Linked DNA regions of Flocculibacter collagenilyticus. The protein of the gene in region 3 interacts with the protein of the main gene of each other region in a pairwise test. Links are inferred from orthologs where the notes say so. Each region holds a gene or a part of one and is shown on either strand. Other genes may lie near its edges. The genes, in order: HUU81_RS08960, sfsA and HUU81_RS05045.

Region 1 (9,935 bases), 880 kb from region 3 along the record:
ACACTAAAGCCACCGCTTTTAGTATCCTATGGTAACAATCAAATTGATGGCTTTATGTTCGAAACCAAGGCAGGTTTCTGTGCTCATTACGCCAGTGCCTTTACTTTTATGATGAGATTGGCGGGTATTCCGTCACGATTAGTCACTGGATATTTAGGTGGTGAATATAATCAAACACAAAATTACTATAGTGTTTATCAGTTTGACGCACATGCATGGGCAGAAATATGGATACGCGGCAAAGGTTGGACACGCTATGATCCAACATCTATGGTTGCGCCCGAGCGAATATTGAATAGCTTACAAAACGCATTGCCGTCTGAATCTTCAAGTATTGCTAGTAACTCATTTTCTCTTATTAATTATCGACAATACGCTTTCATAAATTGGTTGCGTATATCAATGAATAATGTCGACTTTTATTGGTCTCGTTGGATTTTAAGCTTTGACGCTAAATCACAGAATAATTTATTAGAAATGTTATTCAATAACAAAGGCAGTATCGCACGTGCAATATTTGTAGGTATTGGATTAACGGTTGTTCTTATTGTTGGCTTTATTTTTTCTCGCTTTTTCTTTGCAAACCGTCAACAAAGCCCTGTGCAACTTTGGATTGAAGATATTCGCAAAATATTTCCCGACTTATTAGTTAGCCAATTAAACATTACTCCTAATCAATTATTAGCAGCGGTTGAACTGGCTCATCCCTGCACTAAACCTCAAGTCTTAGAGCTAAAAGGGATAATAAATTCCATTCTATACAAAAACGTACGTTTAACTGCTAGTACACAACGTCGCGTTAAAAGGCTAATTCAGGTATTAAAGCGGCAACAAAAAAAGACTGAAATGAAGAAGTGATTTTTCGCTAAAAGGTGTTGACCTGTGGCCAACACCTAAAACAAGAGAGAGTTTAATGCGATCTTAGTGCAGCTATACGCTTATCAAGCGGTGGGTGTGATAAAAATAGCTCACTGAATGCTTTTTTAGGGGCAATACCAAAGGCCATCATACTACCTTCAAGTTGGCTTTCTTTGCCATATTTAAGGCGTTCTAATGCTGCAACCATCTTGTTAGCTCCAACTAAACGAGCTGCACCTGCATCAGCAGCATATTCACGCTTTCTAGAGAACCACATAACGATGATACTAGCTAAAATACCAAAAATAATTTCAAGTACAATCACGACTCCCATGTAAGCGAAAGTACCTAACCCTTCACCTTCATCATTTGAACTGACGAAGTTATTGATTACCCCTGCTACAAGCCTAGCCAAAAAGATAACGAATGTATTCACAACACCTTGGATGAGGGTTAACGTTACCATGTCACCATTTGCAACATGCGAAACCTCGTGCGCTAATACTGCTTCAACTTCATCCTTACTCATTGAGTTTAACAAACCAGTACTAACAGCAACTAATGAGTTATTTTTACTTGGCCCTGTCGCAAATGCGTTCATATCTTCTGAACGATATACGGCAACTTCTGGCATTTTTATGCCCGCAGCATTTGCTTGTCGTGCAACGGTACCAACTAACCATTGTTCGTCAGCACTCGACGGTTGATTGATTACAATGGCGCCAACCGACTTTTTCGCCATCCATTTGGATATCATAAGTGAAATAAATGCGCCGCCAAATCCAAAAATCGCAGCGAACACAAGTAATCCACCCGTCGTTTGTGTATTCACGCCTAGCAATGACATAACGATACTCAGTACAACGATCACTGCTAAGTTTGTAGCTAAAAATAAAACGATGCGTTTCATTGTTTATGTATACCTCAAGTAATTAATCTAATAACGTTATATGGCTTTGTCGCTATATATCAATAGCGCGATTTCGTGTAAATTGTAAAAATTATTTACTATCTATACGAACAAAAACACTGTGTAGATGATGTTAAAGATAGATTAGGACATAAAAATGATTAATGCTTTATTAATAAGCGCATCAAGAGAAGGTGACACTGGTTATTTAACGCATGCACTGCCAATGATTTCACAATGTATTGAAGACATTACTGATATTTTATTTATTCCTTATGCAGGCGTTACTATTAGCTATGATGATTACGCGAAAAAAGTAGCCGATGCCCTTTCTCCACTAAATATTAAGTTAACGAGTATTCATACTCTTACAGATAAAAAAAATGCGATTAAAAACGCTAAAGCTGTATTAGTAGGTGGCGGTAATACATTTCATTTATTACATGAACTTTATCAAGAAGGTCTAATCAATCCGTTTCAAGAGGCAGTGCAAAACGGCTGTAAATATATAGGTTGGAGTGCAGGCTCAAACATTGCCGGATTAAGTATCAAAACGACCAACGATATGCCAATAATTGAGCCAAAGTCGTTCGATGCATTACAGTTGATGCCGTTTCAAATTAATCCGCATTACACAGATTATCAAGCCCCCGGACATAACGGCGAAACACGCGAAATGCGCCTTGAAGAGTTTATGCAGGTAAATCAAACTCCTATCATTGGGATCCAAGAAGGTTCCGCGTTACTAAGAAAAAATGATAAATTACAATTACTTGGTACGAAAGAGGCTTATCTTTTTAGAAATGGAAGTAAGGAAGTTATCGCTGCAAATTCAGACCTTTCAAGTCTGCTGAATTAAACTCGATTACTATCACACAGTAACATTTGCAATATTGGCTATTGCAAATGTTACTGTGTGATTTTTACCGCTTTACGCCTTTAATAGAATAAGTCAGCGGTACAAGCTGCCCTTTATGCATAAATTTAAACATGTCATTTTCAGCTTGCACTAGCCCCTCATAACATTCATAGGGACTGTACGGGTATTCATCAACAGCCTCAATATCTATGCCCGCGTTTACCAATGCATTAACAACTTCGCTTATGGTATGTGTCCATGTAACAATGGGTAACGCTTCGTCACCACTATTTTCAGTGTAAGTTGCCTCTTCTTCAATATCTGGCGTGTCTTTTGAAAAGTACGAGTAACCAGATAACAAATCCATTACTGGATGAAATTCCACTAAATAAAATTTGCCACCTTGTTTAAGTGAACGACTTATTGTTTCAGCCCATCGTGTTAAATCTGGTAACCAGCATAACACCCCATAAGATGTATAAACAATGTCGTACTTAGCGTCACCTGACATATTGAATTGAAAAACATCAGAACATACAAAGTTGGCATCTAACTTTAAGTCTGATGCCAAGCTGGTGGCTTTATCAATTGCTTCAGATGATAAGTCTACACCCGTTGTCTTAGCTCCTAAACGAGCCCATGACAAGGTATCTAAACCGAAGTGACACTGTAAATGAAGTAAAGACTTAGCATTTACGTCACCGATAAGTGTTAGTTCAATCTCGTTCAGCGAGCTTTTACCTGAAATAAATCCTTCCACGTCATAAAAGTCTGAAGTAACGTGAATTTTTGTACGCTCATCCCACGTTTGTTTATTTACCGCTAAATAATCCATCATAGAGCCTATATATTATTAATAATTAACTACTTAGGTTGGAATTGTAATACGCTGTTTAACCGCAGGCAACTTCCATAAAATAAACAGTGGCAGTAGCGCTAACATTAATAGTGCTACTTGTTCAGCTTCGTTAAGTGGAAGAACCTGAACTATTCCAACTAGTACAGCAGCGCCACTCATTTGGAAAAAACCTAATAGCGCAGATGCTGTGCCCGCTTTGTCTCCGAAAGGTGCTAGCGCCTGCCCCGCACACGCCCCCATAATTAATGCGAAGCCAAGCGAGCTCATAATGATTGGTCCCATAAAGCCTATTGCAGTGTGGCTCCCAGAAAAAACGAGTAGCGCGGCACCACCAATAATCATTGATAACATACCTGCTCCAATAGTCTTTCTTGCGCCAAATCGCTCTATTAATTTAGGCGCGAGCATACAAGCAACAATATTAAATACTGCATTTAAACTAAACCAAAATACGAAGTCTGATTGCGTTAGCCCTAAATTAACCATTAACCATGCTGGTGAGCTACTAACATAAGCGATAATGATTGCCATCGAGATCATTACTACACTCGCATTGAACATAAAAACAGGGTGTTTAATGATTGGCATGTAAGCACGCAGGCTGATGATTTTTTTAGGAATAATAGTATGACTTGGTCGCGTTTCTTTTAATGTAATACTAATGACTATGCCTGCAATTAACGCATAACCGACCATAAAATAAAAATTTGATCGCCAGCCGAACTCTTGCGTTAACCAACTTCCTAGAATAGGTGCTAATGCAGGAATACAACAAATTGCGCTATTTAAATAGCTATACATCGCCCCACTTTGTTCTGCATTAAACTTGTCTCTTACACATGCAAAGGCGGCAACAACAATTGCGCAAGCACCAAAGCCATGAAGTAAACGACTTAACAATAGCATTTCAGTGTTAATAGCAATTGCGCATAAATATGAGGCGATAACGTAAACCAAAATACCAACGATAGCGACCGGCTTACGACCGTGACGATCTGCTAAAGGGCCACTTATTAACTGCCCTAGCCCCATACTTAAAATAAAACTGGTTACCAGCCACTGCATATCCAGTAAGGACGCATTCATTTCTTCGGCAATAATTGGCAAAGCTGGTAAAAAGATATCTATGGCTAACGGGCTAAAAATAACCATGATAATGAGAGTAAACAAGTAAGAAATGTGTTTCATAGTGCGCCTTCTTTCTGTAGAGGCGCGATTATACAGATTAATTCCTTATAAACCGAGTAAAGAATATCTCCGTCTATTACTCACTTTGGTCTATGAAAGCTATCGATCGAAATATTTTTCAATCATTAATGCAAGCTCCTCATGAGCTAAGTCTTCTAACGGTGCTAACTCTTTGTCAAATAGCGACAAATACGCCGTCGTTTTTTGCTCGCTAAGGGTTTTTCCTAAAATAGAATATTGGAGTTCAGGCAAAGCCTTATCGAAACGCGGAACAATTTTCCAATTTATGATGTCACTGTTAATTGAACTGAATTCAGTTTCAGCATATTGGCAAAATCCTTCCACATGTTTCATGCCCTCAGGCCCCAAGCAGCCAGGCTCAACACGGTAGATGATTTGTAATTTTTTATTATCGGGTATTGAGTTCATAAATACTTTATATAAAAACAGTGAGTTACAATTAATATAACAATGTTGACTTATAGCTATATAATAGTCGGTTTGAACACATACTACTGCTTTTTTTAAATATTTATAGCCCTAGATGACCTTTTAGTCTTATTCTACGCTGATTAACGACTTATAAAGTTTTTTACCTTGTCTTTATAGCTCCTACTTACTTTTAATGACTGTCCATTTTTCAGAATGACGTAGTATTCACCACTAATATGGCTAGAAAGCTTTACTATACAGCCCGCGTTAACAATAGCCGAACGGTGTACACGAATAAAGGTGTTAGGGTTCAATTCAGCTTCAAGTTCTTTCATCGTTTTACGAAGTATATGTGTTTGCCCGTCGTTTACATGCACACACATATAATCCCCTGCGGCATCAATCCAGTCTATTTCATCTACTTTTATTCGGCTAATTTCGCCCGCTTCTTTTATTACTAAATTGGTAGCGTACTTACCTTTACCAATTTCTTCTCCTGCCGCTAAACTTCGTAATACTTCTTCACAGTCATCACCTACATATTTGGCAACCAATGCTGCAAGCTTAAGTTTATCTTGCTGATCTTTTTGCGTTGCGCGATAAGATTTAACCTTTTCAATTGTTGCAGCAAGCCTGCAATCATCAACAGGCTTTAATAAGTAGTCTAACGCATGAATTTCAAACGCTTGAATTGCATACTGATCAAATGCAGTAACAAACACGACAGCAGGGAGTGGGATATTATCTTTCTCAAGTGCTTGAATGACCTGAAAACCGTTCAAAAGTGGCATTTGAATATCGAGCAATACTAATTCTGGACCAAGCGCTTTAATTTGCTTTACTGCCTCTTCGCCATTAGCACATTGCGCAACGATCTCAATTTCAGCGTAATCGCCTAAACGTATTGCTAGGCCTTTTCTCGCCAGCGGCTCATCATCAACGATAATTGTTCTAATTTTTTTGTCGTTTGTCATTCACTACGGCCTATTGTTCAAGTGGAATTCGAATATTTATTACTAAACCTTGCGGTAAATTATGCGACAGGTTAAATGAAAAATTTGACTCATATAGCGCATGTAAGCGCTCAACAATATTTTCCAGCCCTACACCACCTTCTTTAGCAAGTTTGCCATTCTCAATTTTTGTTCCAGGGCCGTTATCACTCACTTCAATTAATACATCTTTACCAAACGTTGAGGCTTTCACTTTTATTTCACCTCCCTGTTCTGTAACCGCAATTGCGTATTTAATCGAATTTTCGATAAGTGGCTGTAAAATCATGCTTGGAACCAATGCTCTTTCCGCTTCTTTATCTACCTCTACAGTAAATGTTAGCCGATCTTCAAAACGAACTTTTTCAATTTCCAAGTATAATTTTAATGCTTGTATCTCTTGCTTTAATGGGACTTTTTTAATGGGATCTTTATGCAGTGAATATCTTAAAAATTCACTTAACCGAGTCACCATCTTATTCGCTGTATCATTATCTTTTACTAGTACCAATGTGGATATTGCATTCAGCGTATTAAATAAAAAATGAGGATTGAGTTGATAGCGCAGCATTTTTAGCTGTGCTTCATGCGCCATCGTTGTTGCTTTCAATGCTTTTTCTTTTTCACGCTGTAACATTTGATAATACTTTATGCCAAAGTATAAGCCGCTCCAGCAAAGAATAATGTAGAAAGAACCCGTGGTGTATTTAAAGTAGTAAATCCATTCTTCAGGGCGATAGCCATGTTTGTATACTTCCCAATAATTGAGGTTTTTAACCATGGTCCACACAATCGACATGCTATATGAGGCAAGTAAAGTAACAGACATTAACTTCCATGGTGAGTGATTCCAAATTTTACGATATAAATATCGTAATGGGAGAGTTAACAGCCAACCAGCATAAGCATTTAATAAAATAACGAAAATATATGCACTACGAAGATCGTGCATAATTGAGCCAATGTAATGGATTAATGCAAACCCAGCCCAACCTGATGTATGCAGAATCCAAAAAAAACGATTTCGATCTTCAATAAAGCGATGCCAATTAAACAATACTGTATTCCTTATGCTTTAAACACAAACATTAGATTAGAGAGATATAAATAATCATTCAGATCTAATGCTCAGGTTATCTTCTTGAATTATATCTACACAAGCAAAAGTACACATTACCATCTATCTTGAGTTAGTGGTGTTCCATCGCATTTAGGCTTTATTACGGTGTATCCGTTTTAGTAAGCAATGTTTCTGATGGGGTAATTATTTGAGTGCTTACTGTTTCAATATCACTCCAAGTTGAGTCTAAAGATTGAGCGTTCTCGCTTTGTACAATAACTAATCTTTCTTTTATCACTTGATACTTCGCTACTTGCTTTTCAGTAATGTCCACATTAAAAAAGATAAAAGCACTTCCGTCTCCGCGAACATTAAAATGACTTTCAATTGGGATACCGTTTTCGTTGATAAATACTTCGTAACTACCTTCAAAGTCGTTCACATGACTTCTTACTTTCTTGTCTTTAATAACAACATCTAAAGGCATCGTGAAACTCAGCTTACGTACAATAGCGTTATTTAGCTCAACATTTTCTTCCTTTACGAATTCGTATTTTTTTATTGTACGTAGCAATAAACTAGCTGAAGACAACATGTTACGTAGCTTTATTGCTCTTAAATCATTTATCGCATTTAAAGTTGGGGTTTTAGCATCTTCTTGCTCAACCCTTAAAATAGACTCTTCGTCTACTCTATCTAACACTTCATTACTAAGCGTAATATTCAGGCCATTTTCATTATCAAGCAGATTGAGTTGAACGTAACCATTGGTGATAACATCAGGCTTGCCTCTTTCTGTTTCTGTATATTTGTATTCTAGCTGCGCTGAAATTGAGTCTGTACCTTTAAGCTTTTCTAGTGCGCTGTATAAATCTGATAACCCATCCGCTAGAGCAACATTGGGAAGCATGCCCATGGTGCCAACAAATAATAGACTTGGTAAACTTAACGTTTTAATTTTTTTACTATTGAACACTTTATTGCTCCAATTAATTACAACTTAATAAAAGTGTGACAGATTTTTACGTAAAGCACAGCCTTATAAGGTGTGTTTAACTCAATGAATTTGCAATAAAATGTGTATGAATAAAATATTGGTTAAAACCAATCAAAAATAAACATGAATACGACCGTAAACATTACTTCCCTTTTTAAACTGATGAAAGAATGTATTTTTTTCCTGCCCACCAAAAATATTTGCGCCGATTGTAATTTGTAGACTGTCGCTAACACGGTACTCGCCAGACAACCTTGTGTAGTGGTCTTTATCAGACAGCGAGTAAAAATTAGTTAATGAAAGCTTCAAACGATCTTGCAGCGCCGCTTTGTTCAACATAGTTGTTAGCCACGTTCTATTGAATTCTGGCTCATGTACTTCACCTGAATTAGAGTAAGTAGCATAGTTATGTTCTTGATACAGTTGAAACCCTAAGTTAACGCTTGCAACGGGCTCAAAGGTATAACCCACTAACCAACGAAATTGATCATGAGGCAATGACATATCACTTAGATGTGATTTTTCTAAACCAAGTGTATCGCGCATATAGTTATGGTAAGCAAACTCTGCTTTTATAATTCCGCTACCTAAAGAAAGAACCGCACTAGCACCATAAGTATTGAGAGGATGAACATAACCTGTTAGCTCAGCATTTTTGGCGGATAGGCTATGCACAACTTGAAGGTAAGTGGGCAATTTTGCAAAACCTGAATATCCATAAAGTGCAAAATCTACTCGATTTATATTCTTATAATATCTTATCGCCCATTCTGGCTTATCAGGTTCTTCAATAAATATATGCATGTTTGTGTTGGTAGCTGCAAATGGCGAATAATATGAAAAGTAATCACCATTAATACCCTGATCGCTTTCATAACGCGGTAGCCAAACCGCATTAATGTTACCCCAGCTGGAATAAAAAGAGGCTTTTATTGCGTTGTTAGCAGCCTTTAAATATTTATCATCCCTGCCATTAAAAAATGATTGCCAATCTTTTTTGAACAAGTCATTTAAAAATACATAATCACCTGTTCCCCAAGTTAGAACTTGCCTACCAACAGATAAGTCAATACTACTTGTTAATTTTAATGATGCATTTAGCTCTCGAATATCAAGCTGGAATTGCTTTTCTATACCATTATATAGCCCTTCGACCTTTGCATTAAATGTCACACCATTGAACAGCGCAGTATTAATATGTTGCCACGCCAAGCCTGCTCTTATCTCATTCAATGTGTCTTGTTCTGTTCTGGTTGAGTCGGTATTGATTCTTTTCCCATAACCTAATGCAAGAAATTGTGTGGTAGATGGCTCTGTAGCCTGCCAGTCATCCGCCCAGTCATCATGCTCCCACTCGTTTTGGTTCCACTCATCTTGAGTATTATTAGCTAATGACTCATTAGTTTGCTTGAAATCATTAGATACCCGTTCACCATTATTAATATCTAACTGCGCGTTAACCTCTACCGTACATAGCAGTGCGCAGAAAACACAGAACATATTAGTATGAATAAGCTTGATCATTTAGAAACAGACAGCCATTTATGTGGAGGTGTTCGTAAGCTGCGCTCACTGAAAATGTCGTCTGGCAGGCCAAGATTGTATGTAGTAAACCTGAACTGCATCAATGTGTATCCACCATTTTGTAAATCTGACACTTTAGATTCAGTAACGGTTGGGTAACCCGCTATATTTTGCACTTTTACTGCTTCAACTCGTCGATATACCATCTCTTTATTGTTGGTATATTCAATCTTTACTGGCAAGAATGTTTGTTTAT
Region 2 (9,785 bases), 750 kb from region 3 along the record:
TTAAGGCAGCGGCATTAACATAATCGGGTTGATCTTGTGGCCCCATAGGCTGGCTTTGGTAATAGGCTGAAACCGCCACTAGCTGAAAATGTGGCTCAACGGATAATGCCGAAATGGCCGATTTTACTGTTGCTAGCGGATTGTTTAAATTTCCGCCTATGCCAATATAACAAGTGGTCACGATGCTGCTGGCTTATTTGCTGAATTATTTGGGCGAGCACTAGCGCGCTTTTTGCGCTTAAAGTTGCGTTTTTTTGGCCCTTTACCTGAGCGCTTCTCAGATCGTTCATTTAAGCTACGCACCATATTGTTTTGCTGTTCCGGACTGACTTGTTGAAATTCAGTCCACCACTGTGCAAGGCTGATGAGGTCTTTGCCGCCTTCTATTTCTGAACGGAGTAACAAGAAATCGTAGCCTGCTCTAAATTTAGGGTGCTCTAATGTTTTAAACGCACGTCGTCCTGCACGTTTCGCGAGGCGAGACTGCAAGTGCCAAATATCTTTTGCTGTCATGGCGAAGCGTTTAGGTAGTGAAACAGACTGATTATGACGATGAAGAATGTCGTTTAATGCAATATTAAATGCATCAAAGTGATTAAAACCAGCTTCAATCATTAAGTGCTGGCAATGACGTTCAATTGGATACCACAACATGGTGGCGTAAATGAAGGCAGGAGTGACTTTGCGGCCAGATAAAATGCGTTCATCAGTGTTAATAAATACTTGGTTTAACAGTTGTTCTTCTTTGCTGTTGGCATCACCGCTCAGTGTTTCCGCAACTACAGGGAACATATGTTGAAACAGGCCAAGCTTTAACATCATTTGATAGTTTTCTTGTGCTTTACCTGCCATGAAAAGCTTAAGAGTTTCTTCAAATAAACGAGCTGGTGGAATATTGCGCAGTAAATTAGCAAGCGACTTGATCGGTGCTTTGGTATGTTGCGCAATAGTCATATCTAATTTGGTAGCAAAGCGCACAGCACGCAGCATACGTACAGGGTCTTCGCGATAGCGTTGCTCAGGATCGCCAATAAGCTCAATACTGCGGCGATTAATAGCATCTATGCCGTTTGCATAGTCATAAATGGCTTTATCTTTATTATTGTAATACAGCGCATTAATAGAAAAATCTCGGCGTTGTGCATCTTGCTCGATGTCGCCGTATACATTATCGCGAAGGAGTTGACCTTGCTCACTAGCGCTGGCTATTTTCTGTTGATTAGGTTGGCTGCTTTCTTCTTGGTGATGACCACGAAACGTAGCGACTTCAATAATTTCACGGCCAAACATGATATGGGCTAAACGGAAACGACGACCAATTAAGCGGCAATTACTGAATAACCCTTTAATTTGCTCTGGGGTTGCATTTGTCACCACATCAAAGTCCTTTGGTTTTAACCCGAGTAACGCATCGCGAATACATCCGCCAACTAAATATGCGTCAAAACCACGGTCGTTTAATCGACGCAGTACTTTTAAGGCATTATGACTAAATAGCTTTTCAGACAACTGATGTTCTGAAGCGGGGATCACTAATGGTAATTGCACATTTGAATGCGGTGCTGATGATCCCAAGTTTTCTCGTTCAGAGTTTGATTGTTGCGTATTTTCGACATGTTCGACAGATACATCCGCCTCAGTACTAAAGGCTTTTCGACATATGCCAATAATTTTAGAAATAATAGCCAGACTCCTGCTTAACCAGACTGCAATACCTAAGCTTGGCTAAATCAGAATCGTGAATAGCTCAAGAGACAAGGTAAAAATAAAATTAGACGAATTATAAGCCAGCTAAACTCAAAAAAGAATCGCTAGAGAGGATAATCTGCCTTAGTGACAAAAATTAAACAACTATTTCTTTATCTTTTGGCAGTGTGTCCAGCGACCATTGACCGATTGCCCAATTTAGTAAGTCATTGATATCGTTTTTAAGTTTTGATGGCGCGCTGTAATTTGTGTGCGCTAAAGCTATAAATTCTTTTGGCACCATTAAATTAAAAAATTGCAGGGCTTTTACTAACTCAAGCAGCGGTTGTTGGTTATTGAGCGCCGGAGCATGGTTTTGTTTACTAAGCTTGAACCCTACTTTTTGTGATGCAAGGGGTAAATAAATATAGCTAGGCGTAGGTGCGTTAAATAACTGATACAAGGTGAGCTGACGCACCGTTGGCTCTATTAAGTCAGCACCACGCACCACCTCGGTAATACCTTGCTCAATATCATCTACAACTACCGCCAGCTGGTATGCATATAAGCCATCTTTCCGGTGAATAATAAAATCCTCGGCAGCAAATTCATGAGCAATGGTGATGTTACCGCGAAGCTGGTCATAAAAGTGGGGAACTGGATGTTTATTATTGAGCCGTAATGCATGAGGCGAGCTAACGTAAGTTTTAGATTTGCAGGTGCCGTCATAAACACCGCCTTTCGCCATAATTTGCTTACGCGTGCAATCACATGGGTAAATCGCCCCTTGCTGCTTTAACCATGTTAACACTTCATCATATTGATGGTGACGTTGGCTTTGGTAGACAACGGACTCATCCCAATGCAGCCCAAATGCTTCTAGGCTTGACAATATTAGGCTTGCAGCTCCGGCTTGCTCACGAGGTGGGTCGATGTCGTCAATACGTACTAACCATTTACCCTGTTGGCTTTTGGCTTGTAAAAAACTGCCTAACGCGGCGATCAGTGAGCCAAAATGCAGCGGACCAGAAGGCGAAGGAGCAAAGCGGCCTCGGTACCCAGAAGGCGAGGGGATAGTAATAGGTAGGTTCATCTTGAGTTACTAGAAACAAAAAAGGAGGCATTGCCTCCTTTTGTGATTAACGACCTTGCTGCTTTTCCTTGATTTCATCAAGGGTCTTACAGTCAATGCATAAATCAGCAGTTGGTCTTGCTTCTAGGCGACGGATCCCAATTTCGATCCCGCAGGCTTTACAAAAACCAAACTCATCATCTTCAATAAGTTGAAGTGTTTTTTCAATTTTTTTGATTAACTTACGTTCACGGTCACGGGTACGAAGTTCAATACTAAATTCTTCTTCTTGTGCTGCACGATCCACAGGATCTGGGAAATTAGCCGCTTCATCTTGCATGTGCGTCATGGTGCGGTCTACTTCTTGACGCAACTGATTACGCCATGCTTCAAGAATTTTTCTAAAATGAATACGTTGAGGCTCGCCCATGTATTCTTCACCAGGCGATTCTTGATAAGGTGTTACACCAGCTAATGCCAATAGACCTAAAGACTTTTGTTCTGGCATAGTTCTCTCCTATAACAGTCCAATAATGACCGTTTGTCGGTCTTTTAAGGAGCTTAAAAATAATGGCGGCTATCTATATCAAAATATTGGGTTAACCGCAAACAAAAATACAAAAAATAGGCAGATCTGTTAAGTATAGTGCCAATTTTTATAAAGGAGACACCAATATTGTGCTTAATCGGTAATTTTCAAGCATCTAGGTGAAATTTAATTAAATAACAATCGGCACTGATTTACTTAATACAATTTCATCTGGAGTTATATCGGCTGTATACGCCAAAACCTCAACCCCTTTTTGCACCGCTTCTGCTAATAACTGGGCATATTGAGGGTCGATATGTTTAGCTGGTGAAACGGTGTGTATTCCCGTATGCAATACCGCAAAAAACAATACAGCACGGTGGCCAGCTTCAACCATTTCTATTAGCTCTCTAATATGTTTTTGGCCACGTACAGTAACCGCATCAGGAAAATAACCTTGTGCTTGCCCTTCTAGTAATGTGACAGACTTAACTTCTATATAGGTATTTGGTTGATGTTCATCAGTTAATAAAAAGTCGATGCGGCTATTCTCATTACCATATTTTACTTCCCGTTTAAGTGATGTATATCCAGAAAGCTCGCGGATCACATTATTATTCAGTGCTTCTTCAACAAGCTGATTAGCGCGCTGTGTATTAACGCAGATAAAATGATCGCTGAATGTTTGGGTTAATTCCCAACTGCGTGGGTACTTACGTTTAGCGTTATCTGATACGCTGTACCAAACAGTGTTATTCGTTTCAGCACAGCCTGTCATTGCTCCTGTATTTGCACAATGAATAGTTTGTTCTTCGCCGCAGGGAAGGGTAATGTCTGCCAAAAAACGTTTGTAGCGCTTTACTAATTGAGCAGGTTGTAACGGTGGGATAAATTTCATAGTTGTTAATATAACCGTGGCATATAATGATAAGTCGGGGTGTTATTCGATATTGTCTTTTATTAAGTCATCACCATATAACACTGATAGCGTGGATTTATGCTGCAATAGTAAGAATTTTACAAGCCAAAATACAATATTATTTAATCTGGTGTCATCACGTTGATGCTGGATTGGTCTTTCATACAGTTAAAACAAAAAGAGGTGACACGTGACGTCAATCATGCAAGTTACACTGAGTACTGAAAAAGCGCCTTCACAATGGGGCGAGAGTGCAGTACTTTCAAATAATGGTGAACAAGTTGTAGTACACAGTCATGGTGATTATCCATTACAAGCTATTCAACGCGCAGCACGGATGTTAGATAACCAAGGTTTATCGACGATTCAACTAACAGGCGACAACTGGGCTACTGAGCAACAATGGGCTTTCTTTCAAGGTTTCACATCGCCTAAAAAACTAAATAACGTTATGTGGGCTGATAATGCGGTTAGTGATATTGAAGAGCTAAATGCAAGACAAAAAGCAATCTCGTGGGCAAAAGCCGTTATTAACGACACACCAGACGAAATATACCCAGAAAGCTTAGCTAAACTGGCAGCTGAATATTTAACGTCAGTTGACAGTGCCCACATCAGCCATGAAGTTATTTTTGATGAGCAACTACTTGAGCACAACTGGCAAGGTATTCACGCGGTTGGCCGAGGCAGTGATCGCAAACCGCTATTATTAGTTGTTGATTATAATCCAACTGGTAACCCAGATGCGCCTGTGGCGGCAGCGCTAGTTGGTAAAGGTATTACGTTTGATAGTGGTGGCTACTCGATTAAAGCGAGCGAAGGAATGGCTAGCATGAAGTGTGACATGGGCGGCGCAGCCACTGTTACGGCTGGCCTTGGTTTAGCCATCGAGCGTGGCCTTAAGCATCGTGTTAAATTATTTTTGTGTTGTGCAGAAAACTTAATTAGTGGCCATGCATATAAGTTAGGCGACATCATTACGTATAAAAATGGAACAACGGTAGAAATTGTTAATACGGATGCGGAAGGTCGATTGGTATTAGCCGACGGTTTAATGGCGGCAGCAGAAACGGGCGCGTCTTTAATTTTGGACGCAGCGACGTTAACCGGCGCAGCAATGGTTGCAGTAGGTGCAGAATATAATGCATTGTTTGGTTTAGATAAGGCGTTACAGCAACGCGTGATGTCTTATTCTGAACAAGAAAATGAACCAGCGTGGCCGTTACCGCTTGAGAAGTGGCATCAGAACCAATGCCCTTCTGTGTATGCTGATACGGCGAATAGCCGACCGCAAAAAGGCGGCGGTATGGGCGGCGCGAGTAATGCCGCAGGCTTTTTAGCGCGCTTTGTGCCAAATGATGGTCAAGGCTGGGTACACATGGACTTAGCGTCAGCCTTTAATAATAGTAGTAATGGTTTATGGTCCGCCGGTGCAACAGCCCTAGGTGTACGAACGATTGCGCGAACGTTATTAGAAGAAACACGTTTCCACGAAGAATAAGTTTACAATAGATCCCATGTATAAAGCGGTGTGTAAACAACACCGCTTTTTTGTTTGTGGTGATTACCATGCACCTCTTCGTGATGTGACTCGTATAAGGCGAATTGGGTGCAGTTTATCTGAAAAGTGACATCGCTTGTTCGTGCTTCAGTGAAGTGTTTTATCTTTCTAACAAGCGTGATGTGTGGTTTGTATTGAGAGTGATGTGACTCGAAGCCTAATTCAGCAACTCTATTGGCAAGTTGCTGCTGTAGCTCAGTAAGTTGGCTGGGAACCTTGCTTGGTGCTAAACACAATATCTTTGGCTTTTGCCAAAAATGTAATTGATTAAACGTTAGTGAAAATTGCTCAGCAGACACTTTATTTCCTATATCAACCAATGCGGCTATTTGCTGAGTATTACATTGGCCTAAAAAAGCCAATGTAATGTGTAAGTTATCTGATTTAACAATCGGCTGGTTTAGATATGCCAACGAGTGTTCGCGCCACTCTTCAATTTGGTGTTTAGTACTTGGCGCTAACACAACAGCAAAGAATAAGCGTTTATTATTCAACGTCATTATCCCGTTAATATATCTATTCGACTTCAATTAAAGTTTACTTGTGGGACTAACCTCTACAAAGTTAAAGGTTGTGTTATCTTCACCATATAAGTAAACCTGACATGTTCCCCACGAGCTAGGTACTTTAATAATGCTGTCGAGGATTACTTTCATTTGATTGCGCATCCCCTTACAGCGAATATCAACTTTATCTAACCTGCCTTGCACATTAGAAATAGCAAAACTATTTCTTACTAGAGTATGGCTCCAAAAGTCTTTAGTGGCCAAATCACCCGCTTTTACTATAGGGTATTCACTGGCAATATGCTCTTTTAGGTTATTACTATGGGTAATAATATTGGCGAACTGTTGTTGATATTTAGGATCTAAGGACTGAATACGCTTAATCGTTTTTAATGCTTTATGAAAATCGCCATTAGAGATTTCTAAACCATAAATATTGGACAAGGCCCAGTGGTAGGTGTCGCGTTTAATGTATTTTCCATCAGAATTTGTTGCGTGGTATAAATACTTTAATAAATTAACCTCGTCGTTCATGCTTTTATAGTAAAAGGATTTTAATAGCGCTAGTCTGGCATTTTCATACATATTCCACACTGGCATTGCGTCTAACTTATCCAATAATTCTTTTGCCTTAAGCAAGTCGCCACTTTCCAAATGTTTGCGTACTTTTCGATAGTGTCTAGCAAATTTTTTAGTTGCGCCGGGTTTCTGATTATTCAACTTAAATTCAAACTGTATTGTACTGTCGCACTGCTGAATAGCTTGGCCATTTTGCATCGCGGGGGTAAACGTGGCTTTTTGGATAGCCTCGAGCGCAGCACTTTCGAATGCCTTCAACCCTGACGAGTCTTCAATTATGGGGTTGCTTACAGTTCCGTCTGGCTCGATGATATAACTCACTTGAACCCAACCTTCTTGGCCATTTCTAGCAGCCACTGATGGATAGCTTAATGACAAGTCATCTTTTCTTTTTGCATAGCTGATCTCATCAATTTTCACATCTAATAAGTCACTTTTTACAGGTGATGAATTTGTATCGCTGGCTTGCGCATACACCATATTATTAGAGAAAAAATACAATGTTGTTAAAGCTGATAGTAGTAAGAGAGTCATGCGGAGATGTTTCAAAGTGTCATCCTTGGTTGTCAATTAGAAATAAAAGTGAAATAAGAGTCTGGTTAGGTAGCAATTCGAGCGGTTAATAATACATTGAACAGCTAATTGTTAAATAGAATTTAACGTTTGTAACCTTATTTTAAACGGAGCGCATAATATAAAAATAAAGCAAGGCAAACAAGTGTGTGCTGAGTATAATCTTCTGCATATTTTTACCTTCATTCCGGTCTATCAGTTAAATGACAACGCTCCCTATCGACACTGTACTTTCTGACATTCACGATAAACTAGCAACAACGCCCAATCTAATATTACAAGCAGAGCCCGGTGCTGGTAAATCTACAAGAGTGCCGCTCAGTTTGCTCGGGGCGAGCTTTTTGCAAGGTGATAAAATCATCATGTTAGAGCCAAGGCGTGTAGCGGCAAAGTCGATAGCGCATTATTTGGCTAGCCAATTAGGAGAAAAAGTTGGTCAGCGGGTTGGTTACCATATTCGAAATGAACGCAAAGCCTGTGCGGAAACGCAACTTGAAATTGTAACGGAAGGCATACTAACGCGCCGATTGCAGTTAGACCCAGAACTAGCAGGTGTAGGCTTAATTATTTTTGACGAATTTCATGAGCGTTCTGTTCATGCCGATTTAGGATTAATGCTCGCCTTAGAAGTGCAGCAAGCGTTGCGTGATGATCTTAAGTTATTAGTAATGTCGGCCACGATTGATAGTCAAGCGATTGCAAAGTATATGCAAAACGCTGAAGTGATACAGTGTGGCGGCCGTGTCTTTCCTGTGCAAACACACTACCAAGTGCGTGAATCGAATTTATTAGTTAACGACATCAAAAAGGCAGTCATTCACGCTCTGCAGTTTGATGATGGTGATATATTGGTGTTTTTGCCGGGGCAGTCAGACATTAACAAGTGCATGACGCAGTGCGAAGCCATGTTAAATACTGAAGGCGAGGAAAGCGGATTATCTAAAGAGGTTATTTGCCTGCCATTGTATGGCGGCTTGTCGCTCATCCAGCAAGAGCGGGTGTTAACGAAGTCGGCTACTTCTTCACGTCGTATTATTTTCTCCACCAATATTGCCGAAACCAGCTTAACGATAGAAGGCATTACGACAGTTATTGATTCAGGCTTAGAAAAAACACTTAATTTTGATCCAAACAGTGGCATGACACGCCTAATTACAGGGTATATCTCACAAGCGTCGGCCACACAGCGAAAAGGTCGAGCTGGGCGTTTGCAGCATGGACATTGTATAAGGTTGTGGAGTGAAGCTAAGCATCATCAACTAAAGGCATTTCAAGAAGAAGAAATACTCACAGCTGAGCTTACCAGTATTGTGTTGGAGTTATCGGCTTGGGGCATTACTCAGTATGAAGAGGCAAACTGGCTAACTAAACCACCTAAAATACACTACGAGCTGGCTGCACAGTTATTGCAGGGGCTAAAGCTGATAGATAAGCAAAATAAAATTACTGAGCTTGGCAGGCGTGCTTTGTCTTTGGGGCTAACACCACGATTAGCCAGTATGTTGCTAAAGTGCGAAAAGGGTGAGCAGCAATATGTCGGCAGTATAGTTGCTGCCCTATTATCTGAGCGAGATATCTTTCAAGCACAACGTTCGCATAGCAATGTTGATATTGTTCATCGCTTAGTGGCACTGCAAGATTACATCACGAATAAACAAGATGCGAAGCAAGTGTATGCGTTTAATATAAGTGTTGTAGAACGGGTGCTTGCACTAGCAACTTCATTTTTAGGTACGCTTGGTGTGGCAAAAGGTAAAAAGTGGCCACTAATTACCTTAGCTGACATGCAAGAACACGCAGGTAACATGCTATTGATGGCATTTCCTGATCGCGTGGCTAAAAGCAGGGGAGATGCTGACACTCGCTATGTATTGGCAAATGGCAAGGGCGTTAAACTAGACGACACTGACGCATTAAGTGGTGAACGTTGGTTAGTAGTTAACGATTGTGACGCACAAAATAAAGAAGGGCGAATATACAGTGCCGTGAGTGTTGAACATGCTCAAATTGAGCAATTACTAGGCTATCAGTTTGTAGAAAATAGCAGTTACCGTTTAGACGCGAAAAAACAAAAAATTATTGGGCGTAAGCGCATACATTATGGTGCGATAACTGTGGCTGAAGAAGCACTGCAAGACGTGCCCCGAGATGCGTTCCAAACATGCTTAAAAACGCTTATTCAAACAGAAGGTTTATCGTTGCTCAATTGGACTAAGGAGTGCGACAGTTGGCTAGCGAGAGCACATTGGCTAGGGCAACAAATAACCTCTTTTCCAGCTATTTCATTATCAACTTTGATTGAACATATAGAGCAATGGCTACTGCCGTATATTGAACATGTTTCAACGATTAAACAGCTT
Region 3 (10,067 bases):
GAGTAAAAGGAGGCAGCACGATTAGAATTGATTGGAAGCCAGAACAACCAACTAAGTACTTCATGTTTTTTCATTGTCAGTCAAAGCTTGTTGATACATTTCGCGAGTTGTATTCACACACTTTGGAGTTTGAGAGAAACCGTGCCATTGTCTTTTCGTTACATGATCCACTTTCATGCCATTCAAGTAAGAGCCTCATTGTTCGGCACTGTATCGAGCTAGCTTTCAGCTACCATAAAGTTAAACATTTACCGCTTCTGGGAGCGTAATTGATTAATTGCTTTATTTTCACAATCATCGACATTCTAGGTTAGATGAACTAACGTAGTATGTCAGGTGAGTAATAATACAAAGCTAACAATGCGTTGTATTTGTTATCAGCTTGAAGTCTGGATAATCGAGTGCGCTGATTTGGGGTTAAACGTCTAAATATTTTGCTTAATCGATTATTGGTGTTTAGCATTATTCGATCAGTAGTAAGCAGCCATGACAAAAATAAAGTATTTGACTGCCTTTGCAGTATCCATTTTTCAGCGCTATCCGCGTTTGCTCGCTGTCATTAGTTTTATGTCAGGAGTGGCAAGCTTTTTCTTAATAAATCGGCAACATAAAACGGGCGGGGTTATAGCCGTAGTTTTAATTATTTGCTGGATTTGGTTAATGCTGGAAAACATCGTTGTCGATAAAATTAATCAGCATTTTGCTATAAAAGTGCCTTCCACATTATTGCGCTATGGCACACAATTAATTCATCAAGAAAGTTTGTTCTTTGTGCTGCCATTCTTTTTGATCACCACGACGTGGGACAGTGGCCAAGCAATATTTACAGGCTTGTTGGTTGTTGCGGCATTGTTCTCAGTGATTGATCCCTTTTATTATCGATGGTTAGCCGCTCGTCGCTTATTATTTATGGCATTTCATACGCTTACGCTTTTCATCATGCTATTAACCGTACTGCCAATTGTCCTTCACTTGACAACAGATCAAAGCTATCGGTATGCAACTGTGGCTACTGTAGTGCTCGCAATTCCCACACTATTTCGTTTGGCTGCACAATCGGGGCGGTGGGCAAGCATTCTACGAACGGGAGTATTAATTGCTTCACTGGCAGCAGTGCTGTGGTATGGACGACTTTTCGTCCCACCCGCAACCTTGTGGTTAACTCAAGTTCATATAACCAGTGAGAAAAGTGAAAAAAATGAGAGCAGTGAAGGAATTAAAACGCTAACCGATAGAGCATTACACTCTCAAGGATTGTATGCCTTTACAGCCATTAGAGCGCCACGCGGTTTAAATGAAACGGTTTTTCACGTATGGAAACATGAAGGTAAAGAGGTAGACAGAATTGCATTGTCAATTACAGGAGGGCGCAAAGATGGCTACCGAACTTGGACACATAAAAATAATTTTCCGGCAGATTCTGTAGGTAAATGGCAAATACAAGTACTTACAGATGCCGGGCAAATGATTGGTGTACTACGATTTACGGTTACTCCTGAAGGCAAAGAGTAATTGAAGAGAATGCATAAACTATACTGAACGTATGTCACGCCAATTTTATGTATTAACTGGAGGTTTTATGAAGTTAGTAGTGTTATTTACGTTGTTAGTATTGTTACTGGTAGGTTGTGCTAGCCCAACGACTTACGAGAAGGCGAGTAATAAGCGGGACTATGGTTACTCGCAAACAAAGCTGACTAGCAATCAATACCGTATTACTTTTCGCGGAAACAGGATCACCGATAAAGAGACGGTGAAAGATTATGCATTGCTGCGAGCAGCAGATTTAACAATAGAGCAAGGGCATGACTGGTTTTTAGTTATTAGTCAGGATAGTGAAACTGAAAAACGTAAAGTTACTCAAACTTCACCCGCAATTAGAACGGGCACTACCGTGTATCGTAGCTGTGGTGCATTAGGATGTAGAACAGTGGTCACGCCGCACTATATTGGTGGATTTGTTACTACTACAGAAGAGGACGGTGCCTACGTATCTTCAATTGAAATCACAATGGGATCTGGCACACCTGAAGATCGTAATCGTGTTTATGATGCCAAAGAGTTGGCTAAAAATATTAGAGCGCAAATAAAATAAGCTGCCATCCATATAAAAAGCCTACACTTTAGTTTTAAGTGCATAGTTTTAAGTGCAGGCTTTCAATTGTCAGTTTAAAACGCTAGAGAAGCTGAAAAAGTGATTATATTTGTTTGTACACTTCTTCAACTTTAGCAGCCGCACTTTTCATCGCTTGCTTAACTAACTGATCTAAATCGCCCGCTTGAAATGCGTTGATTGCTTGCTCTGTAGCACCTTTTGGAGATGTTACTTGGCGACGAAGTTCAGCAAAAGAGTGGGGGCTGTTAGCCGCTAGCATAATAGCGCCTTTAGCACTTTGCATGACGGCGTTAGTTGCTCCTTCCTCATCCAGTCCTTGTCCTATAGCCGCTTTTACCATTGCTTCCATAAATAAGAAAAAGTACGCTGGAGAGCTTCCTGCCGCGGCAACAATAGCGGGCATAGCGTTTTCACTTTCTACCCAAACCGTGCTGCCAACTGCATTCATAATATCGTCGGCTGTAGCTTTATCTGTATTACTACAACTGCTTTCAGCAAACATACCTGTTAGCCCCTCACCAATTGCGGTAGGTAAATTAGGCATAGTAGCAACCACACGTGGCGAGTTATTTAAACTAGATGAAATAGCTTGTGCAGTCACGCCTGCGGCAATTGACATAAATAACTTATTTGCGATCACTTGATGATCATCGTTACTGGCGTGTACTAACTCTTCGCACACTTCTTTTATTAAATACGGTTTAACCGAAAGAATAACGACGTCAGCAAATTTAAGTACACTACTATTATCTTGATTAGTTATAACGCCATATTCTTCTGATAATCGGTTACGTGTTTTATCAGTAGGTGCGCAAACTAAAATGTTTTTGCTATTGTGGCCGCTTTTAATTAAGCCAGCGATAATTGCGCTAGCCATGTTGCCACCACCAATGAAAGCGATTTTTAAGTTTTCGTTTAAAATGAGATGCTCCTTTTTAGCGACGTTTAATTACGGATTTGACCGTGACCATTTACAATATATTTTTCAGCAGTTAATGACTCAAGCCCCATCGGCCCATAAGCATGTAGCTTGGTCGTTGCTATGCCTATTTCTGCACCTAAGCCAAGTTGACTGCCATCGGAAAAACGCGAAGATGCGTTAACCATAACAACGGATGCATCCACAAGACGTTGAAACAGGTTGGCTGTAGTTGCGTTTTCAGTACAAATGACCTCAGTATGATTACTGCCAAACTCTGCGATATGATCAAATGCACCTTGTAAATCGTCAACTAGCTTAATAGCAATTTCCAAATCTAAGTACTCTTGACCAAAGTCATTATCGTTCAGCACATTATCAAGTGCAATGTACTGTTGAGTTTGATTACAGCCATTTAAAACTACATTGTGTTGACTAAGTATGTCGGCGGCTAGTGGCAAAAATTTATCAGCAATGTCTTTATGAACGATTAAACCTTCAAGGGCATTACAAACGCCAGTGCGCTGAGTTTTTCCATTCACTAATAAATTAATTGCGCGCTCAAGATCCGCGTCTTTGTCGATGTATAAATGGCACACCCCTTTAAAGTGCTGAATCACAGGTATTTTACTATTATCAGTAACATACTGGATTAGCCCTTCACCACCGCGAGGGATGATAACGTCAATGTATTCGCGTTGTGCCATCAGCTCCATTAATAATGCGCGATCAGGATTTGGGATAATCGTAATAAGTGCTTCAGGCAACTCATGTTGTCTTAATACTTGATGTAATACTTCAGCAATGGCTTTACTGCTATTTAAGGCTTCGCGTCCACCGCGTAAAATTACTGCATTACCAGACTTAAAACATAATGCCCCTGCATCCGCGGTTACATTTGGACGCGCTTCATAAATCATACACACCACTCCAAGAGGAATGCGCATTTTACTGATTTTTAAGCCATTAGGACGTTGTCCTAAATCGCGTAATTGTCCTACTGGGTCGTCTAATTTTGCAATTGTTTCAATGCCTTCCGCCATATCATTGATACGCTCAGCGTTAAGCGTAAGACGGTCGATCATAGCTTCTGCTAAGTTATTCTCTCTTGCGCTAACTAGGTCGATTTCGTTACCGGCTAAAATAGGTGTCGCATTAGCTCTCAGTGCGTGCGCCATATCAAGTAATACCGCATTCTTTTTTTCGGTAGTGAGCGACGCAAGAATACGTGATGATGTTGCTGCATTTTTTGCCAGTTGTGTAATTAAACTCATTATTTCTCCAGAATTGCGATGTTTTCGTCTGATACGATAGGACCGGTTTTTTTTATGTATTGTGCAGTTGTTGGTCCTGTTTCGTTTTCAGCAATGTAATTTAATAAACAACTACTGTAATTAGTGCGCGCTTTAGCGATTTTTGTACCGTCGTTCTTACGTAACAAAATAGTATCACCAATAGAAAAGTTACCTTTTACTTGGATGATTTCGTCTCCGGTAATTTGTTCCACTTCATCTTCATTCGGCATGTCGAATGTGCTATCAACAATTAACTCACCTTGTTCAGTTGATGTATGTTTCATCCAATGAACATTTTCCTGCATAGGTGTTTTATGGCTATGGAAATGCGTTCCGGGGTTTCTACCTGCAAGCAGTTCATTGAATACCTGCTCATTAAAACCATTGATAATAAAGGTGCTAATACCATGTGATACGGCTTTTTCGGCCGCTTCAATTTTAGTACGCATACCGCCTGTGCCTACGCCGCTGGTGGCACCGCCTGCCATAGCATAAATATCATCATTAATTTCAGCCACATCTGACAGTAACTTGGCGTTTTTATCAAGATTTGGGTTGCTGGTGAACAATCCATCAATATCAGAGCACATGATTAAGGCATCCGCATCGGCGGCGGTTGCTACCATAGCTGATAAATTGTCGTTATCACCTACTTTTAAATTGTCTGTGGTAACCGTGTCATTTTCATTAATAATGGGTAACACATCATGTTCTAACAGCGAAAATATGGTGGCACGAATACTTTCGTAGCGCTCTCTATCACGAAGGTCGCCATGTGTTAATAAAATTTGGGCAGAAGGGAAATCGAATAACTTGTCCCACGTTGCCATCATTTCAGTTTGTCCTGTTGCTGCCATTGCTTTTTTCAGTGCAATATCACGCTTTTCGCCTTGTGCGAATTGGTGGGCGCCTGCGGCCACTGAGCCAGACGAAACTAAAACAACTTGTACGCCTTGCGCGCGACAATGCACAATAAAGCGTGCGATGCTGAGCAGGTGATGGGGACTACATCCAGTATTATTAGGCGCAATGAGTGCGCTACCAACTTTTACTACGATGCGTTTCCAGTTAAACGATTTCATATAACCTCAGGTGTTAAGCGTTGTTTGACGAAAAGTGCTGTTGAACTTTGTAAAACTGAGTTGTTACAGCGTTTGAAGGTTCTCTGCTTTGAAGGCTCACAAAATAGATAAATAATGAGCTAACTATAAAGCCAGGAACCATCTCATATATAATGCTAGAAAGTGGTTTTGCATTAGCCAAAATTGGGAATTGACTCCATACGATGACGGTGACAGCGCCTGATACTATGCCTGCAATAGCGCCTTTACTGGTGAGTTTTGGCCAGAACAAACTGAACAGTACAAGTGGGCCAAATGCCGCGCCAAACCCCGCCCATGCATTACTTACAAGGGATAAAATACTATTAGACTTGTCAAACGCCAGTATCACCGCGACAAGTGCCACTACAAGTACACCGATGCGACCAATGTTGACGAGTTGTTTTTCTGATACTTCTTCTGTAGTAAATACGCGGTAGATATCTTCAGTGAGTGAACTTGATGACACTAATAATTGAGATGAAATCGTACTCATGATTGCAGCAAGGATAGCTGCTAATAAAAAGCCACTAATAAAAGGGTGAAATAAGATTTGCGAAAATACGATGAAAATTGTTTCAGGATCGCTAATAGGGTAATTAAACTTGTTAGCGTATGCGACACCCACAAAACCTGTGGCTAATGCACCTAAAATAGTGACCGTCATCCAGCTCATGCCAATATTTCGCGCAGTGGAAATATCATTCACCGAGCGGATAGCCATAAAGCGAACAATGATGTGCGGCTGTCCAAAATAGCCGAGTCCCCACGCTAAACTAGAGATGAGACCAAGTACGGTTAAACTTCCCAAGGCGTCTGAAATGCTTGGAATGCTATTAGCTGCATAAGCAGGTACCTCTGCGGCATTATCGAATGATTGCAAGGCAACAATGGGAACTAATACCAATGCGATAAACATGATACATCCTTGCACAAAGTCGGTGAGACTTACGGCTAGGAAACCGCCTAATAAAGTGTATGCAACCACTACAGAGACCGTGATAATTAGTCCCATATGATAATTAATGCCAAATGCTGACTCAAATAACTTACCGCCAGCCACTAGGCCAGCAGAGGTATACAGAGTAAAAAATAGAATAATGACACAAGCAGAAACAATGCGTAACGTATGTTGACTATTTCCAATTCGTTTTGAGAAAAACTCAGGTAGTGTTAAGGCGTTATCTGCCATCTCTGTATATACACGCAATCGAGGTGCAACAAGTAGATAGTTAAATAGTGCACCGATTAGTAAACCTATAGCAATCCATATTGTGTCGTAGCCAGCAGCAAACATTGCACCGGGCAAGCCCATAAGCATCCAACCACTCATATCAGAAGCTCCCGCAGAAAGTGCGGTAACTTGTGGACTAACTTGTCTACCGCCAAGCAAATAACCTGAAATGTCGCTCGTTGATTTACGGTATGCGAATAACCCTATGGCAAGCATTGCGACAAAATAAATGCCGAGAGATGCCAAACTTTCAACTGCTATCGTTGTATTCATTGTTCTATTCCGTTTGTAAGAAATTAAGTAATTTATTAATTGTTATCGTTTTACTTTATTAAGGGGCGAAATTGATAATGCCACAATGTTGCTGTGGCTCAACTTTCCTTAGCGTAACACCGAATAGGAGATGAACCGATAGCTATATGTGGAAGAGGGGGAGTTTTACCAGATTGCGCGTTGCGCTCATTTGAAATAAGGATGAAATTAGTGTTTACGGTGTACATAAAATACTTTTGCTCGTTGTGTAAATTGAGGTTATTTCATTTGAATACTAATTAATGCTTTATGTGTGATATTTGACAACTTCAGAAATTAATTAGTATTAAAATGATTAGTGTTCGAATTAAAATTGTACGCGCATTAAACATTAATATCAAATTTTGTTCGTTATTAATAATTTCAAGCTTGTTTTATAGCGCTTTATATCTTTTAAATTGATTTTATATGAGTTTAGTACTAATTAATTATGCGATGGTTCTATTAATTTATCAGCGATATTCTTTATATAGTCGAATAAAATCATTTGAATACTAACTTTTGCTGGTATGATTGCTTGGGTTTACCATTTAGCGGTGTGCGTGAGTAACATGTTATGTGTTTAGCTTGACGTGCTGACCATTCGAATCTGAGTTTAGTAGTAATTAAGCGTAAAAATTATGATGAAAAAATATGATGAGTTATTTATTTCGTTACGACGAGTTATTCGTGCGATAGATCTTTATTCTAAAAAGTTAAGCAAAGAAACAGGCTTAACCAGTCCTCAGCTAATTGTTCTACAGGAAATTGCTGCGGGGAAAGGGATCATGGTTAAGCAAATCGCTGAAAATATTAATTTGAGCTCAGCTACTGTCACTAGCATTCTTGATCGTTTAGAGAGCCGTGGATTGGTTACTCGTGAGCGCTCTACTGCAGATAAACGTAAAGTGGACTTATTTCTTACCGATAGGGGTAACGAGGTGCTATCTTCGGCCCCTAAACCGCTCCAAGATCATTTCATTAATCGGTTTGAAGGCTTAGATGAGTGGGAACAAACACAAATGGTTGCCACAATGCAACGACTGGCGAAAATGATGGATGCAGAAGAGCTAGATGCTGCGCCATTGCTGGAGGTTGGTACAATTCAAACAAAGCAATAAATGAGAGAAATCTTAATTGTATTACTTGTATATTGCATTAACGTTAAATTTTTTTGTTTAAATATTAGACAGTTTAAAAATTATCTCCTAGGTTAAATAAACTTGTTCATTTGGTTAAGTTCCTGAACAAGTTACAATAATGCTCAGGGCAGCAAGTGCTTTGAGCAAACCAATAAAATAATAATTATTTGGAGATACCTCAATGCAAAGCAAAAAAGTTGACCGCAAGTCAACAGGCTTATTGCTGCCTGCTTGTACCCTACTACTATCAACCATCGCTGTATCTAACGCTGTACACGCGGTTGAAAGAGGCATGATAAGCAACGATTTTTCTAATTTAACACAACGTTTTATTGTGACTTACGAGTCTGACGAATCGAAAGATTGGCAGAACGAAGCGCAAGTGATTTCAATGTTTGCGGGAAATGATGTTAAATACATGCGTCAATTGGCGGTAAACAAGCATCATCTTTTCAAGCTAGAAAAGCCAGTCGACAGTGTAAAATTTCAATCTATGATTGAACGATTAGGCGCGATGTCTGGCGTTGTAACCGTAGAAAAAGATTCAATCATGACAATTCAGTCAGTTCCTAATGATACGCGTTACAACGATCAATGGCACTATTTTGAAGCGACCGGTGGCATTAATGCTCCGTCGGCTTGGGATAACTCTACTGGTAGCGGCGCCGTTGTTGCGGTTATCGATACTGGTTATGTATATCACTCAGATTTAGACGCAAATATGCTACCTGGTTATGATTTCATCAGTGATACGTCGGTTGCAAATGACGGTAACGGACGAGACTCTGACGCAAGTGACCCAGGTGATTGGTTGTCGGCAAATGAGTGTGGTTTCTTCAACCCACCAAGTGCGGTAAGTAGCAGTTGGCACGGTACTCATGTTGCAGGTACTATTGCTGCCGTGAGTAACAATGGTGCAGGTGTAGCAGGTGTTGCTTATAACGCTAAAGTAGTACCAGTAAGGGTATTAGGTAAATGTGGCGGTTATTTATCTGATATTACAGACGCCATTGTTTGGGCATCTGGTGGCAGCGTGTCAGGGGTTCCTGCAAACGCAAATCCAGCTGATGTTATTAATATGAGCCTGGGTGGAAGTGGTTCTTGTAGCAGCAGTTATCAATCGGCCATTAATACGGCAAGAGCAAATGGCACCACGGTTGTGGTAGCAGCAGGGAACAGTAATGCTGACGCAAGTGGCTTTAGTCCTGCAAGCTGTAACGGCGTTATTTCTGTCGCATCAAATGATCGTCAAGGTAACCGCGCTTCTTATTCAAACTACGGTAGTTCTGTTGATTTAGCAGCGCCAGGCGGCGAAACTGCAACAACGTCAAATGGAGTGCTTTCTACACTCAACTCTGGTAGCCAATCTCCAGCTTCAGAGTCTTATGCATACTATCAAGGTACGAGTATGGCAGCACCACATGCTGCGGGTGTAGCGGCATTAATGTATGCTGCAAATTCAAGTATTACGCCTGATCAAGTTGAAACGGCAATGAAAAATACTGCACGTACTTTACCTGGTAGTTGTTCAGGTGGTTGTGGTGCAGGTATAGTAGATGCGGCAGCAGCTGTTGCAGCAGCAGGTGGCGGCGGTGGCAATCAAAGCCCGTCTGCAAGCTTTGGTGTATCAACTAACCAATTAACAGCAAGCTTCACAGACGGTAGTTCGGATCCAGATGGTAGCATTGTAAGCTGGAGCTGGAACTTTGGTGACGGTGCAACGTCTAGTGCACAAAACCCATCTCATACTTACGGAGCAAGTGGTACTTACACGGTTTCTTTAACAGTAACTGATAATGATGGCGCGTCAAATAGTACTTCTCAGTCAGTTGATGTTTCTGATGGTTCGGCAAATACCGGCGGATTTACAGAAGAAAACTTGGCTGCAAGTCGCCGTAGCTGGATCCGTCGTACAATTGAAGTGCCAGCTGGAGCAACGAGTCTAGATGTTGATATTAGTGGTGGTAGTG

The links.
Region 1: the proteins of HUU81_RS05045 (region 3) and HUU81_RS08960 interact in binary tests that used the Escherichia coli proteins (3 or more experiments, as listed by UniProt). The link is inferred for Flocculibacter collagenilyticus from one-to-one orthologs.
Region 2: the proteins of HUU81_RS05045 (region 3) and sfsA interact in binary tests that used the Escherichia coli proteins (3 or more experiments, as listed by UniProt). The link is inferred for Flocculibacter collagenilyticus from one-to-one orthologs.

What each region holds. Positions count from the first base shown.
Region 1 is NZ_CP059888.1:2,014,349-2,024,283, forward strand. Bases 4,164-7,031 are described here. They hold HUU81_RS08960 (LytR/AlgR family response regulator transcription factor), read right to left. Parts: upstream 6,081-7,031; coding sequence 5,247-6,080; downstream 4,164-5,246. Other genes in these bases: HUU81_RS08950 (multidrug effflux MFS transporter), read right to left, coding at 4,164-4,674; HUU81_RS08955 (hypothetical protein), read right to left, coding at 4,774-5,103; HUU81_RS08965 (sensor histidine kinase), read right to left, coding at 6,091-7,031. Outside these bases: HUU81_RS08930 (transglutaminase family protein), read left to right, coding at 1-858; protease HtpX, read right to left, coding at 911-1,768; dipeptidase PepE, read left to right, coding at 1,926-2,627; HUU81_RS08945 (class I SAM-dependent methyltransferase), read right to left, coding at 2,692-3,462; more of HUU81_RS08950, read right to left, coding at 3,496-4,163; more of HUU81_RS08965, read right to left, coding at 7,032-7,155; HUU81_RS08970 (hypothetical protein), read right to left, coding at 7,319-8,134; HUU81_RS08975 (hypothetical protein), read right to left, coding at 8,267-9,679; HUU81_RS08980 (outer membrane lipoprotein-sorting protein), read right to left, coding at 9,676-9,935. UniProt on the Escherichia coli protein: Member of the two-component regulatory system BtsS/BtsR, which is part of a nutrient-sensing regulatory network composed of BtsS/BtsR, the low-affinity pyruvate signaling system YpdA/YpdB and their respective target proteins, BtsT and YhjX.
Region 2 is NZ_CP059888.1:379,286-389,070, forward strand. What follows is about bases 2,332-5,049. They hold sfsA (DNA/RNA nuclease SfsA), read right to left. Parts: upstream 4,186-5,049; coding sequence 3,478-4,185; downstream 2,332-3,477. Other genes in these bases: gluQRS (tRNA glutamyl-Q(34) synthetase GluQRS), read right to left, coding at 2,332-2,779; dksA (RNA polymerase-binding protein DksA), read right to left, coding at 2,826-3,266; pepB (aminopeptidase PepB), read left to right, coding at 4,397-5,049. Outside these bases: folK (2-amino-4-hydroxy-6-hydroxymethyldihydropteridine diphosphokinase), read right to left, coding at 1-181; polynucleotide adenylyltransferase PcnB, read right to left, coding at 178-1,530; more of gluQRS, read right to left, coding at 1,844-2,331; more of pepB, read left to right, coding at 5,050-5,707; thpR (RNA 2',3'-cyclic phosphodiesterase), read right to left, coding at 5,710-6,297; HUU81_RS01715 (energy transducer TonB), read right to left, coding at 6,298-7,401; ATP-dependent helicase HrpB, read left to right, coding at 7,629-9,785. UniProt on the Escherichia coli protein: Binds to DNA non-specifically. Could be a regulatory factor involved in maltose metabolism.
Region 3 is NZ_CP059888.1:1,132,715-1,142,781, forward strand. Bases 2,186-5,185 are described here. They hold HUU81_RS05045 (glutamate-5-semialdehyde dehydrogenase), read right to left. Parts: upstream 4,310-5,185; coding sequence 3,062-4,309; downstream 2,186-3,061. Other genes in these bases: proC (pyrroline-5-carboxylate reductase), read right to left, coding at 2,199-3,038; proB (glutamate 5-kinase), read right to left, coding at 4,309-5,185. Also shown: HUU81_RS05025 (DUF1801 domain-containing protein), read left to right, coding at 1-269; HUU81_RS05030 (DUF5924 family protein), read left to right, coding at 487-1,512; HUU81_RS05035 (CC0125/CC1285 family lipoprotein), read left to right, coding at 1,580-2,095; more of proB, read right to left, coding at 5,186-5,412; sodium/proline symporter PutP, read right to left, coding at 5,426-6,937; HUU81_RS05060 (MarR family winged helix-turn-helix transcriptional regulator), read left to right, coding at 7,600-8,076; HUU81_RS05065 (S8 family serine peptidase), read left to right, coding at 8,279-10,067. UniProt on the Escherichia coli protein: Catalyzes the NADPH-dependent reduction of L-glutamate 5-phosphate into L-glutamate 5-semialdehyde and phosphate. The product spontaneously undergoes cyclization to form 1-pyrroline-5-carboxylate.